One region of the Streptomyces incanus genome, then DNA from elsewhere that is predicted to be linked to it. Evidence: predicted binding sites of a transcription regulator. Region 1 holds the regulator's gene; each other region holds the start of a gene.

Region 1 (6,002 bases):
CGAAGCCCTGGCACTGCGGGCAGGGGCGCGAGGTCATGACCTGGCCCAGGAAGGACCGCGTGACCTGCGAGACCTCGCCCCGGCCGCGGCACATGTCACAGGTCTGCGCGGTGGTGCCGGGCGCGGCGCCCTCACCGCTGCAGGTGGTGCAGACGACCGCCGTGTCGACCTGGATGTCCTTGGTCGTCCCGAACGCGGCCTCGTCCAGCTCGATTTCGAGGCGGATCATCGCGTCCTGGCCGCGGCGGGTGCGCGAGCGCGGTCCGCGCTGCGACGCCGTGCCGAAGAACGCGTCCATGATGTCGGAGAAGTTTCCGAAGCCGCCCGCTCCGAAGCCGCCCGCGCCACCGCCGCCGGCCTGCTGGAGCGGGTCACCGCCGAGGTCGTAGACCTGCTTCTTCTGCGGGTCCGACAGCACCTCGTAGGCGGCGTTGATCTCCTTGAACCGCTCCTGCGTCTTCGGATCCGGGTTGACGTCCGGATGCAGCTCGCGGGCGAGTCGCCGGAAGGCCTTCTTGATCTCTTCCTGCGACGCGTCCCGGCGTACGCCGAGTACGGCGTAATAGTCGGTGGCCACTTACGACTCCGCCAGGATCTGTCCGACGTACCGTGCCACTGCGCGTACCGCTCCCATCGTTCCCGGGTAATCCATGCGTGTCGGTCCGACCACGCCGAGCTTGGCAACAGCCTCGCCGCCCGAACCGTAGCCCACCGACACCACGGACGTGGAGTTGAGTCCCTCATGGGCGTTCTCATGACCGATACGCACGGTCACGCCCGGATCCTTCGCCTCGCCGAGCAGCTTGAGAAGCACGACCTGCTCCTCGAGCGCCTCCAGGACAGGCCGGATCACCAGGGGAAAGTCATGTCCGAAGCGGGTCAGATTGGCGGTGCCGCCGATCATCAACCGCTCCTCGTTCTCCTCGACCAGTGTCTCCAGGAGAGTGGAGAGCACGGTCGAGACCGTACCGCGTTCCTCGGGGTCGAAGCCCTCGGGGAGGTCCTCGACGAGGGATGGTACGTCGGTGAAACGGCGGCCCGCGACACGGCTGTTGAGCCGCGCCCGCAGATCCGCCAGGGTCGCCTCCCCGACCGGCGCCGGACAGTCGATCATGCGCTGCTCGACCCGCCCGGTGTCCGTGATCAGCACCAGCATGGCGCGCGCGGGCGCCATCGGGAGCAGCTCCACGTGCCGCACGGTCGAACGGGTCAGCGACGGGTACTGCACGACGGCGACCTGCCGGGTCAGCTGCGCGAGCAGCCGCACCGTGCGGGCCACGACGTCGTCCAGGTCGACGGCGCCCTCGAGGAAGTTCTGGATGGCGCGCCGCTCGGGCGCGGTCATCGGCTTGACGCCGGCGAGCTTGTCCACGAAGAGCCGGTAGCCCTTGTCCGTGGGGATGCGCCCGGCGCTGGTGTGCGGCTGGGCGATGAAGCCCTCGTCCTCCAGGGCCGCCATGTCGTTGCGCACGGTGGCCGGGGAGACGCCCAGGTTGTGCCGCTCGGTGAGGGCCTTGGAACCGACGGGTTCCTCGGTGCCGACGTAGTCCTGGACGATGGCGCGCAGCACCTGGAGCCTGCGTTCACTGAGCATCACGCGCACCTCCAGAAGCCGTCCGCCCGGTATCTTCCCTGGCACTCTTCGCACGCGAGTGCCAGTCTCCCCGCCCAGTGTACGGCCGGGGGGTACTCCCCGGGCAAGGCCGGTGCCGCACCGTCGCGCCGCGAAAGCCGTAGGCGGTTAGCGTCGCGGTATGACGGTGGCTTGGGAAGAGTCGGGATGGGAACGGCCGGCGCCGGGAGTGGGGCGGTGCCGGCTTCCGGTGTGGGACTGCACGGTGGGGCTCGTGGTCGGCGCGGACGCGGTGCTGCTCGTGGACTCCGGTTCGTCCCTGCGCGAGGGCGCGCGGTTGCGGGCCGAGGCGCAGGCGCTCACCGGGCGGCGTGTGACGCATCTCGCGCTCACCCACCCCCACTTCGACCATGTGCTGGGGGCGGCGGTGTTCGCGGGCGCGGAGGTGTTCGGTGCGGTGGGCCTGGACACGGTGCTGGCGCGGGGGCGCGAGGAGCTGCGCGCGGACGCGGAGCGCCACGGTCTGGACGCGCGGGCGGCGGAAGAGGCCGTGGACGCGCTGGTCACGCCCCGGCACACGGTGGCCGGCGAGCGGACGCTCGACCTGGGCGGCGGACGGCGGGCACTTCTCGCGAACGTGGGCCCGGGGCACACGGCGCACGATCTCGCGGTACTGGTGCCCGGCGATCCGGGGGTGGTGTTCTGCGGCGACCTGGTGGAGGAGTCCGGCGAGCCGCAGGCGGGCCCCGACGCCGTGCCGTCGCAGTGGCCGGGCGCCCTGGACCGGCTGCTGGCCCTGGGCGGCGAGGACGCGGTGTACGTCCCCGGCCACGGCGCGGTGGTAGACGCGGCGTTCGTACGGGCCCAGCGCGACGCCCTCGCGGCCCGCTTCGGCGTGTCGGGCTGAATCTTCGGCCGAACGGGGGCCTGCTTCTCCTATCGTCATCAGAATGCGCTCGTACTCTCCTGATCTGACCCCCGGGTGGAAGAAGTCCCGTCCCGTCCCCGAGGTGCCGGCCGAGCCCGGTCTGGTCGTGGAGGAGCCCGGCAGCGGATTCTGCGGCGCGGTGATCCGCTGCGAGGCGGGCACGGTGACCCTGGAGGACCGCTTCGGCAAGCACCGGGTGTTCCCGCTGGAACCGCGCGGCTTCCTGTGGGAGGGGCGTGCGGTGACGCTGGTGCGGCCGGCCGCCGGCCCGTCCCGGCCGGCCCGTACGGCGTCCGGTTCGGTGGCGGTCCCGGGCGCACGCGCGCGCGTGGCGCGTGCCGGGCGCATCTACGTCGAGGGGCGGCACGACGCCGAACTGGTCGAGAAGGTGTGGGGCGACGACCTGCGCATCGAGGGCGTGGTCGTGGAGTACCTGGAGGGCGTCGACGACCTTCCGGCGATCGTCGAGGAGTTCGGTCCGGGCCCGGACGCACGGTTGGGGGTGCTGGTGGACCACTTGGTGCCGGGTTCGAAGGAGTGGCGGATCGCCGGGGCGGTCACCAGTGAGCACGCCCTGGTCGTCGGCCACCCCTACATCGACATCTGGGAGGCGGTGAAGCCGTCCTCCCTGGGCATCGAGTCCTGGCCGCGCGTCCCGCGCGGCCAGGACTGGAAGACGGGGGTGTGCGGCGCCCTGGGGTGGCCGGAGAACACGGGGGCGGCCTGGCAGCGGATCCTGGGCCGGGTGCGGTCCTACAAGGACCTGGAGCCGGCGCTCCTGGGAAGGGTCGAGGAATTGATCGACTTCGTCACGGAAAGCGGTGGGGCCTGACGCCCGGGAAGGCGCCGAATTCACTGGTGTCCAGGCCGATGCCCAGCATGTCGAGCGGCAGTCGATCACCGAAGTCCAGCTTCATCTGTGCCTTGTAGTCGGCTGCGTCCCCCTCTCCGACGGGCATCGTGAGCAGGACGCAGTGCTCCATGATCGGGTCGATGATGAGGTACGCGGGAACCTTGCCGGCGGCGTAGATCGACCGCTTGACGAGGTAATCCCGCACCACACTGGTCTTGGAGACGACCTCGACCACCAGGGTGATCAGCTCGGACGGCAGCAGACGTCCTGCCTCGGGCGTGGCGTCACGCTTGAGGACCACCAGATCCGGCACGGGCTCGCTGGCCTCGTCGACAATGTCGACGTCCTGGGTCTGAAGGCGAGCCCACTGCTTGCGCGGAATCTGGTCCAGGACATCTTCCACGATCATGTTGTGCACGAGATCGGGACCGGCCATCATCACGATTTCCCCCCGGAGAAGCTCGACCCTGACCCCCTCGGGAGGCTCGAACTCCTCGAAGAACCTGGTCATCCCACGCTCGTCCACAGCGGTCATCTCCGTGGCCCTCCACATCCGCCGCGTCCTTTTAGCGGCAGCCTACGAACCAGGTTAGGGACCGAACCCGCGTTCCGTGGTGATTCACTCCGCCGAGTGATCAATCCACCACATCCCTGACCACGGCGTCCGCCAGCAACCGCCCCCGGAGCGTCAGCACCGCACGCCCCTCCTCGTACGGGCCCTGCTGGAGCAGGCCGTCGGTGAGGGCCCTGTCGGCGGCCCGAAGGCCCTCCGCGCGGAGGAGGGACAGCGGGACGCCCTCCTTGAGGCGCAGTTCCAGCAGGATGCGCTCCACCCGGCGGTCCTCCCCGGAGAGGATCTCGCGCCCGGCACCCGGTGAACGGCCCTCGGCCAGGGCCGCCGCGTACGCGCCGGGGTGCTTCACGTTCCACCAGCGCACCCCGCCCACGTGCGAGTGGGCCCCGGGTCCGGCGCCCCACCAGTCGGCGCCGCGCCAGTACAGCTCGTTGTGCAGGCAGCGGCCCGCGTCCGAGGTGGCCCAGTTGGACACCTCGTACCAGTCGAATCCGGCCGCCGACAGGATCTCCTCGGCGATCAGGTACCGGTCGGCGTGGACGTCGTCGTCGGTCATCGGGACCTCGCCGCGCCGGATGCGGCGGGCGAGCTGGGTGCCCTCCTCGACGATCAGGGCGTAGGCCGAGACGTGGTCGGGGCCGGCGCCGAGGGCCGCGTCCAGCGAGGCCCGCCAGTCGTCGTCGGACTCGCCGGGGGTGCCGTAGATCAGGTCGAGGTTGACGTGCTCGAAGCCCGCCGCGCGCGCCTCGGCGACACACGCTTCCGGGCGGCCGGGGGTGTGCGTGCGGTCCAGGATCTTCAGTACGTGCTGCCGGGCACTCTGCATGCCGAAGGAGATCCGGTTGAAGCCGCCCTCGCGCAGGGTGGCCAGATAGGCAGGGTCGACCGACTCCGGGTTCGCCTCCGTGGTGACCTCGGCGTCCGCCGCCAGCCCGAACTCGTCACGGATCGCGGCCAGCATCCGTACGAGGTCGTCGGCGGCCAGCAGGGTGGGTGTGCCGCCGCCGACGAAGACCGTGCGGACCTCGCGCGGGTCGTCGCCGAGCACCTTGCGGGCCAGGCGGACCTCGTCGGTCAGCGTGTCGGCGTAGTTGTCGCGGGACGCCAGTACTCCACCGCTGCCGCGCAGCTCGGTGGCGGTGTAGGTGTTGAAGTCGCAGTAGCCGCAGCGGGTCGCGCAGTACGGCACGTGCAGATAGAACCCGAGGGGGCGGTCGGCGGCCCCGGCGAGCGCGAACGCGGGGAGCGCGCCGTCGGCGGGGACGGGCTCGCCGTCGGGGAGTGCGGAAGGCATGTGCTCCATTGTCCCGCACTCGTCCTGGTCCTCTCGCGCGTCGCGGGTGTCAGCCCGCCTGGAGCACGAGCAGCGCGAGATCGTCGGCCGGCGGCCGTGCCCCGAACTCGTGGACGAGCCGGTTGATCCGTTTTGCTGTCAGCTCGGCGTCCAGCCCCGCGCAGCCGGCCAGCGCCGTGGCGAGCCCGTCCCCGTCGTCGAACTGGCGGGAGCCGGAGCGCCGCTCGGTGACGCCGTCGGTGACACAGAGCAGGGTGTCGCCGGAGCGCAGCTCGAAGGTCTCGCTGGTGTAGGTGGCGTCCTCGACGACCCCGAGCAGGGTCTGCGGCTGGGCGACGGTACGGACCGTCCCGTCGGGCGCGAGCAGCAGGGGCAGGGGGTGCCCGGCGGAGGCGAGGGTGACGCGGGCACGGACACGGCCGCCGTCGCCGTCGCCGTCGTCTTCGACGAGGGTGAGTTCGCCGTAGAGGAGGGACAGGAAACGGGTCTGGGGGCCGTCCCCGGGGGCGGTCGGACGGGCGCCGGCGGCGACGAGGGCGCGGGCGGCGGCGTCGGCGGCTTCCGTGGCGTCGTCCAGGAGCAGCTGGTTGAGGCGGTCGAGGACGTCGGCGACGCGGTAGCCCTCGCGGGCGAGCAGCCGCAGCCAGGGGCGGGCCAGCCCGATGACGACGGCCGCCTCGGGGCCCTTGCCCTGGACGTCGCCGATGGCGAAGCACCAGCGGCCCTTCCCGGCCTGGAACAGGTCGTAGAAGTCGCCGCTCGGTCCGCCCTTGTCGAGGG
Region 2 (6,002 bases), on a different contig from region 1:
GAAGGCGTCCGCCCAGCGGTGGGTCAGGAAGCCGAGCCGGTCCGCGCCCAGCATCCCGCGCAGCACCTGCCCGGCGATGTCGTCGGGCAGCATCCGGAAGTACTCCGGCGGGGCCCACGGCGTGTGCGAGAAGTGGCCGATGCGCAGGTCGGGGCGGAGCTCCCGGAGCAGCCCCGGCACCAGCGTCAGGTGGTAGTCCTGCACCACGACCGCGGCCCCCTGCGCCGCCTCCTCGGCCAGCGCCTCGGCGAACGCCCGGTTGTAGGCCTCGTAGGACGCCCACTGCCGGCGGAACTCCGCGTCGAAGACGGGCTCCAGCGGCGTCTGGTACAGCATGTGGTGCACGAACCACAGCACCGAGTTCGCGATGCCGTTGTACGCGTCGGCGTGCACGTCCGCGGGGATGTCCAGCATCCGCACGCCGGCCTCGCCGACCCCGCGCCGCACGGCCTCGCGGTCGCCGTCGGACAGCGCTGAGCACACCCACAGCGACTCCGCGTCCGATCCGATCGCCGACAGCCCGGACACCAGCCCGCCGCCGCCTCGTCTGGCCCGCAGCGAACCGTCCTCGTCCACCGCGTACGAAACGGGGCCGCGGTTCGACGCGACCAGCACCCGAGCACCCTGACCAGCCTGCATGGAAGCCATACGCCTCAACCTAGCCCGCCTCCGAAACGCTCAAACGTACGGATCAGCCGTATGCGGACCGGTGGATCGGCCGTATACGCCCGGACGTGCCCGGAACGCCAGGTCAGGGGCTGCGGCGAGGGCTGCGGCAGGGGCCGCGGGCCGTCGCGGTCAGGCCACCCGGCGGGACCGGTACTCGGCTATGTCCGTCATCGGGGGCCGTTCCTCCGTGTCCACCGGGTGGGTGCGGGGCTCGAAGCCGGCGCCGGTGCGTTCGAACTGGGTGAGCGCGGGGCGGACGTGGTGGCCGCGGGCCAGGCGGAGGTGGGCGGTGCGGTAGATCGCGGCGGCCATGCGGCCGAGGGCCTGGCCGTCCTGGTGGCGGTGCTTGCGGACGCCGACGTCGACCTGGGCGAGGGCGTCCAGGCCCACCAGGTGCAGGGCGTCGATCAGCATGCCCAGCTCGACGCCGTAGCCGACGGGGAAGGGCAGCCGTTCCAGGAGCGAGCGGCGGGCCGCGTACTCACCGCCGAGCGGCTGCACGAAGCCGGCCAGCCGCGGCCAGTGCAGGTTGAGCAGCGGGCGCGCCATCAGCTCCGTGACCCTGCCCCCCTGGCCGGCCGCGGAGCCCAGGGGCCGGTCGTACATGGCCTTCACCAACTGCACGTCCGGATCGGTGAGCAGGGGGCCGACGATGCCGGAGACGAACGCGGGGGAGAACTCCCTGAGGTCCGCGTCGACGAAGCAGACGATGTCCCCCCGGGTGACCAGCAGGGAGCGCCACAGCACCTCGCCCTTGCCGGGCACGGCGGGGATACGGGGCAGGATCGTGTCCCGGTGCACCACGGTCGCGCCCGCCGAGGCGGCCGCCTGGGAGGTGCGGTCGGTCGAGCCGGAGTCCACGACCACGATCTCGTCGACCAGCGGGACCCGCAGCATCAGTTCCTGCCGGATCGCCGTGACGATCCCGCCGACCGTGGCCTCCTCGTTGAGCGCGGGCAGCACCACGCTCACCGTCTGTCCCGTGGCGCGTTTCGCGGCCAGGAGGCGGTGCGTCGGGCGGTCGGTCACGGACCAGGAGCGGTCGGCCAGCCAGCGCTCGACTTCTTCCAGCACGGTCGGCGGCTCCTCACCTCTGCGCTCCATAACCCCTCTGGTCCATACTCCCGCGGCCCGTACTACGGCGGCCCGTACTACGGCGGCCCGTACTACGGCGGCCCGTACTACGGCGGCCCGTACTCCGGCGGCCCGTACCCCTGTGATCCATGCCCCTGTGACCCGTCTCGCGGTTCGGACGTGCTCTCTCCACCGTCCTGGCCTTCGGTTACAGTCTTGAACAACGCGGATGAACCCCGCACATCGGGGGTCGCGACCCTCTCCGGTCCTCATCCGCGCCGTACGACCGCACGACCCACAACCGCACGACACAACCGCATACAGCTCATCCAGAGGGGCAGAGGGAAACGGCCCGATGAAGCCCCGGCAACCCTCCAGCCGGTTCTCGTAGATCACCGTCGATCGACGATCACAGCGCATTGCGGCGTTCACCGCGCATCGCAGTGGATCGCGTCGCTGATCGTCCTCGCGAGGCTCCCGGCTAGGGAAGGTGCCAAATCCGTCTCACGGCGAGATGCGTCGTGAGGAAGATGAGGAGAAAGGGCCTCGCCTCACATGGCTGTGCAGACCGTTGAAAGCACCACCGAATCCGCCGCGCCCTCCGTCGATCTCGGACCCGCCGCCGCGCTGTCCTGCCGCGAGTGCGGCCACCGCGTGCCGCTCGGTCCCGTCTTCGCCTGCCAGGAGTGTTTCGGCCCGCTGGAGATCGCCTACGACTTCTCGGGCCACGACACCGAGGAACTGCGCCGGCGCATCGAAGCGGGCCCCGCGAACATCTGGCGCTACGCGCCCCTGCTGCCCGTCCCCGCCGACGTGGCGACCAAGCCGAACATCAACCCCGGCTGGACCAAGCTCGTCCAGGCCGACAACCTCGCCCGCGAACTCGGCGTCACCGGCGGCCTGTACGTCAAGGACGACTCCGGCAACCCGACGCACTCCTTCAAGGACCGGGTCGTCGCCCAGGCCCTGGAGGCCGCCCGCGCCTTCGGCTTCACCACCCTCTCCTGCTCCTCCACGGGCAACCTCGCCGGCGCCGTCGGCGCCGCCGCCGCCCGCGCCGGCCTGCGCTCCTGCGTGTTCATCCCGCACGACCTGGAGCAGGGCAAGGTCGTCATGGCCGCCGTCTACGGCGGGGAGCTCGTCGGCATCGAGGGCAACTACGACGACGTGAACCGCTTCTGCTCCGAACTGATCGGCGACCCGGCCGGCGAGGGCTGGGGCTTCGTCAACGTCAACCTGCGGCCGTACTACGCCGAGGGCTCCAAGACCCTCGCGTACGAGATCTGCGAGCAGCTCGGCTGGCGGCTGCCCGACCAGATCGTCGTTCCCATCGCCTCCGGCTCGCAGCTCACGAAGATCGACAAGGGGCTGCGGGAGCTGATCGAGCTCGGCCTCGTCGAGGACAGGCCGTACAAGATCTTCGGTGCCCAGGCGGAGGGCTGCTCGCCGGTGTCGACCGCGTACAAGGCGGGCCACGACGTCGTCCGGCCGCAGAAGCCGAAGACCATCGCCAAGTCGCTCGCCATCGGCAACCCCGCCGACGGCCCGTATGTCCTGGACATCGCGCGCCGCACCGGCGGCGCGGTGGAGGACGTGACGGACGAACAGGTCGTGGAGGCCATCAGGCTGCTCGCCCGGACCGAGGGCATCTTCGCCGAGACCGCGGGCGGCGTGACCGTCGGCGTCACGAAGAAGCTGATCGAGAACGGCGACCTGGACCCGGCCCTGACCACCGTCGTGCTCAACACCGGCGACGGTCTCAAGACGCTGGACGCGGTGGCCGACACCGGCCTGACCGCGACCATCCGTCCCAGCCTGGAGTCGTTCCGAGAGGCCGGCCTCGCCTGACCTCCTCTTTGGAGCCCGGGGGAGGCCGGCGGCCGGCCGGCGGGCTTCCCGCTTCACGGCCGGGGGCCGCCCCGGGACGCATCCAAGCCGAGGTCCTGCGCCGGCTCCACAGGCCGAAGCCGCCGGCCCGGCGGCCGAAACGTAGAGAATCTTCATCGTCACTGGAGGTCAAGTCGCATGAGCGTGACCGTTCGCATCCCCACCATCCTGCGCACCTACACCGGCGGCAAGGCCGAGGTCGGCGCCGAGGGTGCCACTCTCGGCGACGTCATCGCCGACCTGGAGAAGAACCACACCGGGATCGCCGCCCGGGTCCTCGACGACCAGGGCAAGCTGCGCCGATTCGTCAACGTCTACGTCAACGACGACGACGTCCGCTTCGAGCAGGGCCTGGACACCGCGACCCCGGACGGCACGGGGGTGTCGATCATCCCGGCCGTCGCCGGCGGCTGATCATTACCTTCGGTAATCACCCTTACCGAGCGTTCACCGAATTGCCCCCTCCGCGAGAGAAGCGGAGGGGGCAATTCCGTGGGATTGAACACGATAGAGTCGGGGAACACGGTCCCGATTTCCCCATCGGGAACCATTAATTCCTGCCGCCCGCCCGACTGGATGTAGCCAAAGTCTGGGCTCCTTCCGCGGCTTTTGCGATGTTTGCCCGGTCTGACTTGCCCTGAAATCGGGCGAATTCCCGTCACATTCCGGACCGGCGACGTCGAGATTTCTCGTCCGATTGACCTGTTGCAGAGGGCAGTTGGGCAGATACATTCAGCCGCGGTCGACGCGTTCCGGCGCACGCCCCCAACCGTTTGGGGAGTGAGGTCTGACCCGGATCCGCGAAGTGCGGATCTGTGCAAGGGCCAGTAATAGGGGAGTTAGGCATGGCTCAGGGCACCGTCAAGTGGTTCAACGCGGAGAAGGGGTACGGCTTCATCGCGGTCGACGGTGGTGCGGATGTTTTCGTCCACTACAGCGCGATCCAGATGGACGGCTACCGCACCCTTGAAGAGGGCCAGCGGGTCGAGTTCGAGATCTCGCAGGGCCAGAAGGGCCCGCAGGCCGACATGGTTCGCGTCACCGCCTGAACGCGCTACCAGCAACCACGAGAATTTTCCTGCCAGCGAAGGGCTCGTGTCTCCGGGGTCACCCCGGGGGCGCGAGCCCTTCGCCTTGCCCCGGGCCCGTCCCGCCGCTCGCCCTGGGGATCCGGGGGTGTGTCCGGCCCGCTGTCCGTCTTGTCCGGGGTGTTCGCGGGTGGCTGAGTCACCTGCCGATCCTCGAAGGCGCTTGCACTCGCATGGGTCGAGTGCTAATCATTGCGTTAGCACTCTGAAGGTGAGAGTGACAACGTAAGGACCGGGTCGGTGAGGCCCGCGGGCCGGTGGAGCAAGGAACCACCGGGTCTGTGAGCCGTCCGTCGCGGGCGCGGGCGCGGTCCTGGAGTCATCACCCCCAGTCCTGGAGGGACCACTTCACATGGCCAAGATCATCGCGTTCGACGAGGAGGCGCGGCGCGGCCTCGAGCGCGGCATGAACCAGCTCGCGGACGCCGTCAAGGTGACGCTCGGCCCCAAGGGCCGCAACGTCGTCCTCGAGAAGAAGTGGGGCGCCCCCACGATCACCAACGACGGCGTGTCCATCGCCAAGGAGATCGAGCTCGAGGACCCGTACGAGAAGATCGGCGCCGAGCTGGTCAAGGAAGTCGCCAAGAAGACGGACGACGTCGCCGGTGACGGTACGACCACCGCGACCGTTCTCGCCCAGGCCCTGGTCAAGGAGGGCCTGCGCAACGTAGCCGCCGGCGCCAACCCGATGGCCCTCAAGCGCGGTATCGAGAAGGCCGTCGAGGCCGTCTCCGGTGCCCTGCTGGAGCAGGCGAAGGACGTCGAGACCAAGGAGCAGATCGCCTCCACGGCCTCCATCTCCGCCGCCGACACCCAGATCGGCGAGCTCATCGCCGAGGCCATGGACAAGGTCGGCAAGGAAGGCGTCATCACCGTCGAGGAGTCCCAGACCTTCGGTCTGGAGCTGGAGCTCACCGAGGGTATGCGCTTCGACAAGGGCTACATCTCGGCGTACTTCGCCACCGACATGGAGCGTATGGAGGCGTCGCTCGACGACCCGTACATCCTGATCGCCAACTCCAAGATCGGCAACGTCAAGGACCTGCTGCCGCTCCTGGAGAAGGTCATGCAGTCGGGCAAGCCGCTGCTGATCATCGCCGAGGACGTCGAGGGCGAGGCCCTGTCGACCCTGGTCGTCAACAAGATCCGCGGCACCTTCAAGTCCGTCGCGGTCAAGGCCCCGGGCTTCGGCGACCGCCGCAAGGCCATGCTCGGCGACATCGCCATCCTCACGGGCGGCGAGGTCATCTCCGAGGAGGTCGGCCTCAAGCTGGAGAACGCCAC
Region 3 (6,002 bases), on a different contig from region 1:
GGCCTCGGCGATGAGCTCGCCGACCTGCTGGTCCTGGGCGGACAGCCCGGCGACGGCGGCGATGTCGGCCTTGTCGTCGATCGGGCGGGCCGAGGCGAGCAGGTCCTCGGAGACCGCGGCGACGGCGGCGTCGATGCCCTTCTTGAGGGCGGCCGGGGAGGCGCCGGCGGCGACGTTGCGCAGGCCTTCGCGGACCAGGGCCTGGGCCAGCACGGTCGCGGTGGTCGTACCGTCACCCGCGATGTCGTTGGTCTTGGTCGCCACCTCCTTGACCAGCTGGGCACCGAGGTTCTCGAACGGGTCCTCGACCTCGACCTCGCGGGCGATCGTGACACCGTCGTTGGTGATGGTGGGGGCGCCGAACTTCTTGTCGATGACGACGTTGCGGCCCTTGGGGCCGATCGTCACCTTCACCGTGTCGGCAAGCTTGTTGACGCCGCGCTCAAGGGCGCGACGGGCGTCCTCGTCGAACTTCAGGATCTTCGCCATGGCAGCGGGAGCCCTCTCGGGATTCTGGGGTGAAAAAACACTGCGCCCCGGGCCCCCGGCTCAGTAAGCGTGTCGGGACCAGGGGCGCAGTTCGGAGCAAATCTGCTACGAGGTGACTTACTTCTCGATGATCGCGAGAACGTCGCGGGCCGAGAGGACGAGGTACTCCTCGCCGTTGTACTTCACCTCGGTGCCGCCGTACTTGCTGTAGAGCACGATGTCGCCGACGTTCACGTCGAGTTCGACGCGCTTGCCGTCCTCGATACGGCCGGGACCGGTGGCCAGGACGACGCCCTCCTGGGGCTTCTCCTTGGCCGTGTCCGGAATGACCAGGCCCGAAGCCGTGGTCTGCTCGGCGTCGAGCGGCTGGACCACAATGCGGTCCTCGAGCGGCTTGATGGCAACCTTGGAGCTGGCGGTCGTCACGATCCGACCTCCCCCTTCGGAGATCTCACGGGGTTAACTGTCTGAGGTGGCGACCAGGTGGATCCGTCGTCGCGGGTGCCGGACCTGCCTGTCGCTTTGTTGGCACTCTCCAGGGGGGAGTGCCAGACCCGAGACTATGACCGCGATTAGCACTCGGTCAAGCGGAGTGCCAATTCACTGCGTGGCGTCGCCGGAGTTTTTGTGTACGCCAGTCCGATTTGTGTACGCCAGTCCGAGAGGTCGGCCTGCGTTCGGGTGACCGTCGCCTGGGAGCCGCCACCCCCGGACCCCGGCTTCGACCTGAACGGCCTCGCCCTCGATCTCCCCCGATCTCTACGGGCAGGGTGTCTCCGCCGGGAAGTTCCGGCCCCGCCGAAACGGTGAGAAGTGGCTCCGGCGGGTGTGCGAGCGGCGGGCCGGCGGGTGGTCCGCGCACCAGCGCGGCCGGTGAGAAGAGGCCGTCGGGGGGCCGGGGGGCCGGTCGTCCGACCGGTCGAGGGGTGGGGCCACTTCTGCCCGTCCCCCCCCGGTCCGGCGAACCCCGTTCAACACAGGCGGGGGCCCCGGACGGGCTCATGTGCCGGACGGGCTCACGTCCCGGACAGGCTCACGTGCCGGACAGGCTCACGTGCCGGACGTGGTCCTCCAGCCTCCCGACCCTCAATCCCCGGTCTTCCAGCTCGTGCAGCAAACGCGTCGTCCGTTCCGCAAGGGTCAGCGGCGGCCCCTCGCCCGCGGGGACGGAGATGATGTCGCCGGGGGCCAGGCGGTGGGCGCCGCGGGCGTACGTGAGGGTGCCGTCACCCTCCAGGGTGACCCTCCAGAGCACGACCGCCGCGATGCCGCAGTCGGCGGCGGCCCGGAGGGTCGTGGCGTCGTACGTGCCGTAGGGCGGGCGGAACAGGTGGGGGCGGATGCCGAAGCGGGACGTGAGCTTGCGCTGCTGGCCGCAGATCTCGGCGCGCTGACCGGCGTAGGGCAGGCCACGCAGGGCGGGGTGGTCGAGGGTGTGGTTCTGCAGGCTCGCGCCGACCGAGCGCAGCCGGGCGAAGTGACCGTAGCCGGGCCCCACCACGCTGTCCGTGAGGAACATGCTGACGGGGAGGCGGCGCCCGCGTACGAGGTCGATGAAGCGGGGGTCGCGTTCGGCGCCGTCGTCGTAGGTCAGGAAGACGACCTTCTCCCGGGTCGGGACGTGGTCGACGACGGGCGGGAGGCGGCCGGGTGACCGGCCCGCTCCGTCGCCCGTTTCCCCGGCGCCTTTCCCCTCACCCGCACCCGTCCCCGCCCCTTCTCCTGCCCCTGCCCCTGCCCCTGCCCCTGCCCCTGCCCCTGCCCCTGCCCCTGCCCCTGGGACTGTCGGGCCCGCGGTCGGCCGCCCGCCGACCGTGCCGCAGCCCGCCAGCGCCGCCGAAAGGACGAGACCCGCCGCCAGGAGAACCGCCGTGGCCGCCCCCCGCCGGATCACAGGTAGTCCTCCAGGCGCCCCACCGCGTATCCCTCGGCCGTGACCTTGTCCAGGAAGCGGCGGATCATGTCGGGCATGGTGCCCTCCCATTCGGCACGGCCCCGGAAGTGGGAGAGGACGATGTCGCCGGGGCGCAGTTCCCCGTCCCCCTCGCGGTAGTCCCAGCGGTCGACGAAGACCTCCTCGTTCCACAGCGGGGCGTACTCGATGCCGCAGGACTTCGCCGCGCGCAGGGTGTCCTTGTTGTAGTTGCCGAACGGCGGGCGGAAGAGGACGGGGCGGTCGCCGTACCGCTCCTCGATGACGTCCTGCATGCCGCAGATCTCACGCTTCTGGCCGGCGTAGGACAGGCCGGGCAGGTACGGGTGGTTCAGGGTGTGGTTGTTCAGGCCGACGCCCTGGTCCCGCATCTTCTCGAAGTAGCCGTAGTCCTCCTCGATGACGTAGTTGCTGAGGAACGCGGTGTACGGGATCTTCAGCTCGCTCATCATGCGCAGGAACGCGGGGTCCTTCTCGGCGCCGTCGTCGATGGTGAGGAAGACGACCTTCTCCTCGGTGGGGACGGTGGTGAAGACCGGGGGGAGGCCCGGTTTCCGGTGCCCGTCGACCTCGAAGCCCTCACGGGTGGTGATCCTCGGCTTCTCCTCGGGCGCCGGCGGAGCGGTCCGGGGCACCTGTTTGAGCCCCCAGCGCTTCGCGGCGGCCACCCGCGCGGCGTGCGCGGCGCGCAGTTCGGCGGCGTAGGAGTCGGGCTCGCGGGCCGGAGGCGCGGCGAGGGGCTGGGGGCCGCCCGCAGCCGGGTCCGGGGCGGTGGAGTCCTGTCCGCAGCCCGCGACGAGAGGGGCGAGGGTCGCGAGGGTGAGTACGGCGACACCGGCCCGCACACCCACCAGTGACCATCTTTTGTCATTTTGTCCTACTAGTCGCATGGGGTCGGATCCTCGCAGTCCACCGCCCCGGACCCGGTCCGACACCGCGGCCGGCGGCACACCGTCCGCCGACTGGCCCACAACGGCCCGTACCTGACCCACAATGGGCCGGTGAACGACCGCACCCCCCTTCCTGTCCCACCCCTCGCCCCGCTCCTCACTCCCGAGGGCCGCGCCCTCCTCGACGAGGTGCGCGACACCGACCCGGCCCAGGAACTCGCCGTCGCGACCCGGCTGCGCCGTGAGCATCCGGCGGAGCTCGTGTCCGCGGCGCTCGGCCAGGCCCGGCTGCGGCAGCGGGCGGTGGTGAAGTTCGGGGCCGAGGACGCCGGGCGGATGTTCTTCACACCGAACGGGGTCGAGCAGTCGACCCGGGCGAGCGTGGCGACGTACCGGGCAGGGCGGCTGAAGGAGCTGGGGGTGACCTCGGTGGCCGACCTGTGCTGCGGGATCGGCGGGGACGCGATCGCGCTGGCCCGCGCCGGAATCCGGGTGCTCGCGGTGGACCGGGACCCGCTCACCGCGGCGGCGGCCCGGGCCAACGCCGACGCGCTGGGGCTCGCGGATCTGATCGAGGTGCGGGAGGCAGACGTGACGGAGGTGGACACCGCCGGGTACGACGCCGTCTTCGTCGACCCGGCCCGGCGCGGCGGCCGGGGCCGCGTCTTCGACCCCGAGGCCTACTCGCCCCCGCTGTCCTGGGCGATCGAGGCGGCCCGCAGGGCGCCCCGCGCCGCCGCCCTGAAGGTCGCTCCGGGCATCCCGCACGAGGCCGTTCCCGGTGATGCCGAGGCCGAGTGGATCTCGGACGGCGGGGATGTGAAGGAGGCGGTGCTGTGGTTCGGCACCGGGCACGCGGCCGCCCCGTCGGAGACAGTGGCGAGCCCCGGACCGGGCCCCGCGCCGGACCCCGAGCCGGACCCCGGCGCGGTACGCGCGACCCTGCTGCCCGGCCCCCGCACGCTGCTCTCCCGCGGGCTGCCCGACCCGGCGGTGCGTCCGCCCGGCCGGTACCTGTACGAGCCCGACGGCGCCGTCATCCGCGCGCATCTCGTCGCCGAGGTCGCCGACCGGCTCGACGGCGGGCTCATCGACGCGACCATCGCCTACATCACCGCCGACGAACACCGCCCGACGCCGTACGCCACCGCCTACGAGATCACCGACCGGCTCCCCTTCAACGTCAAGAAGCTGAAGGCGCTGCTGCGTGAGCGTCAGGTCGGCACGCTGACCGTCAAGAAGCGCGGCTCGGCGGTGGAACCGGAGGAACTCCGCCGCAAGGCCCTCCCCAAACCCCACGGCTCCGCGTCCGTCACCGTCTTCCTCACCCGTGTCGCCGGCGCCCCGACCATGCTGCTCGGCAACCCTCTGCGCTGACCTTCGGGCCGGAAGCCGCCTCCCTCAGCCTCCCGCCCGTCAGCCTCCCGCCCGTCGCAGCAGCATCTCCCGTTCCCGCTCGTTCCTGGTCAGGGATGCCGCTCGTTCGAATTCCGCGCGGGCCTCCTCGGTGCGGCCGAGGCGGGCCAACAGGTCTCCTCGGACGCTCGGCAGGAGGTGGTAGCCCCGGAGCGCCGGTACGTCGGTCAGGGCGTCGACGAGGGGGAGGGCGGCGGCGGGACCGTCGGCCATGGAGACGGCGACCGCGCGGTTGAGTTCGACGACCGGGGACGGGGCGCGGGCGGCGAGGAGACCGTAGAGGGCGACGATGCGGCGCCAGTCGGTGTCCTCGTAGCGGTACGCGTGCGCGTGGCAGCCGGCGATGGCGGCCTGGAGGACGTACGGGCCCGGGGCGCCGCCCGCCGTCGCGTCGGCTCGGGTGAGGGCGGTGATGCCGCGGGCGATGAGCATGCGGTTCCAACGGGCCCGGTTCTGGTCCTTGAGCAGGACCGGTTCGCCGTCCGGGCCGGTGCGGGCGGCGGCGCGGGAGGTCTGGAACTCCAGCAGCGCGGTGAGACCGTGGACCTCGGGTTCCCCGGGCATCAGCCCGGACAGCACACGGGCCAGCCGCAGCGCGTCCTCGCACAGGCCGGGGCGCAGCCAGTCGTCGCCCGCGGTGGCCGCGTACCCCTCGTTGAAGATCAGGTAGATGACGTCGAGGACCGAGCCGAGGCGGGCCGCGCGGTCGGGGCCGTAGGGCACCTCGAAGGCGACGTTCTCCGTCGCGAGGGTCCGCTTCGCGCGCACGATCCGCTGGGCCACCGTCGGTTCCGGGACCAGGAACGCGCGGGCGATCTCGGCCGTGGTCAGACCGCCGAGCAGGCGCAGGGTGAGGGCGATGCGCGCCTCGGCCGACAGGGCCGGGTGGCACGCGGTGAAGACGAGCCGGAGCAGGTCGTCGTCGATGCCGTCGGGGTCGGCGAGGTCTGCGGGGTCCTCCGGCGGGGCGACGGCCGAGGGGTCCCGGCCGATCTCGGCGAGCTTGCGGGCGTAGTTCTCGCGGCGCCGGATCAAGTCGACGGCGCGGTTCTTGGCGGTGGCCATGAGCCAGGCGCCCGGATTGTCGGGCACGCCGTCCCTCGGCCACTGCTCCAGCGCGGCGACGAGGGCGTCCTGCGCCAGTTCCTCGGCGATGCCGACGTCACGGACGACGCGGGCCACGCCGGCGATCACCCGCGGGGACTCCAGACGGAAGACGGTCTCGACGGTCCGGCGCGCCCGGACGGCCGCGGGGGACCCGGCCGGGTCACCGG

The links. Region 1 encodes HrcA, which represses chaperone genes, less so after heat shock. Its sites were predicted from a motif close to TTNGCACTCNGNNNNNCNGAGTGCNAA; they were not measured.
Region 2: a site for HrcA is predicted at 4,881-4,907, ahead of groL (chaperonin GroEL). Genes of this name have one in related genera too.
Region 3: a site for HrcA is predicted at 1,062-1,088, ahead of groES (co-chaperone GroES). Genes of this name have one in related genera too.

The regions. Positions count from the first base shown of each region.
Region 1 is NZ_JBHSPC010000012.1:36,643-42,644, forward strand. Features, by position in the region: gene dnaJ (molecular chaperone DnaJ) at 1-577, opposite strand, end outside; gene hrcA (heat-inducible transcriptional repressor HrcA) at 578-1,594, opposite strand; gene ACFP2V_RS03695 (MBL fold metallo-hydrolase) at 1,755-2,480, shown strand; gene ACFP2V_RS03700 (DUF3097 domain-containing protein) at 2,524-3,333, shown strand; gene ACFP2V_RS03705 (Uma2 family endonuclease) at 3,311-3,889, opposite strand; gene hemW (radical SAM family heme chaperone HemW) at 3,990-5,222, opposite strand; gene ACFP2V_RS03715 (SpoIIE family protein phosphatase) at 5,272-6,002, opposite strand, start outside.
Region 2 is NZ_JBHSPC010000015.1:66,513-72,514, forward strand. Features, by position in the region: gene ACFP2V_RS06115 (alpha,alpha-trehalose-phosphate synthase (UDP-forming)) at 1-639, opposite strand, end outside; gene ACFP2V_RS06120 (glucosyl-3-phosphoglycerate synthase) at 799-1,743, opposite strand; SAM riboswitch class I at 2,066-2,280, shown strand; gene thrC (threonine synthase) at 2,299-3,591, shown strand; gene ACFP2V_RS06130 (MoaD/ThiS family protein) at 3,769-4,044, shown strand; gene ACFP2V_RS06135 (cold-shock protein) at 4,476-4,679, shown strand; gene groL (chaperonin GroEL) at 5,071-6,002, shown strand, end outside.
Region 3 is NZ_JBHSPC010000037.1:149,200-155,201, forward strand. Features, by position in the region: gene groL (chaperonin GroEL) at 1-489, opposite strand, end outside; gene groES (co-chaperone GroES) at 607-915, opposite strand; gene ACFP2V_RS14965 (polysaccharide deacetylase family protein) at 1,523-2,383, opposite strand; gene ACFP2V_RS14970 (polysaccharide deacetylase family protein) at 2,380-3,267, opposite strand; gene ACFP2V_RS14975 (class I SAM-dependent methyltransferase) at 3,424-4,689, shown strand; gene ACFP2V_RS14980 (RNA polymerase sigma factor) at 4,729-6,002, opposite strand, start outside.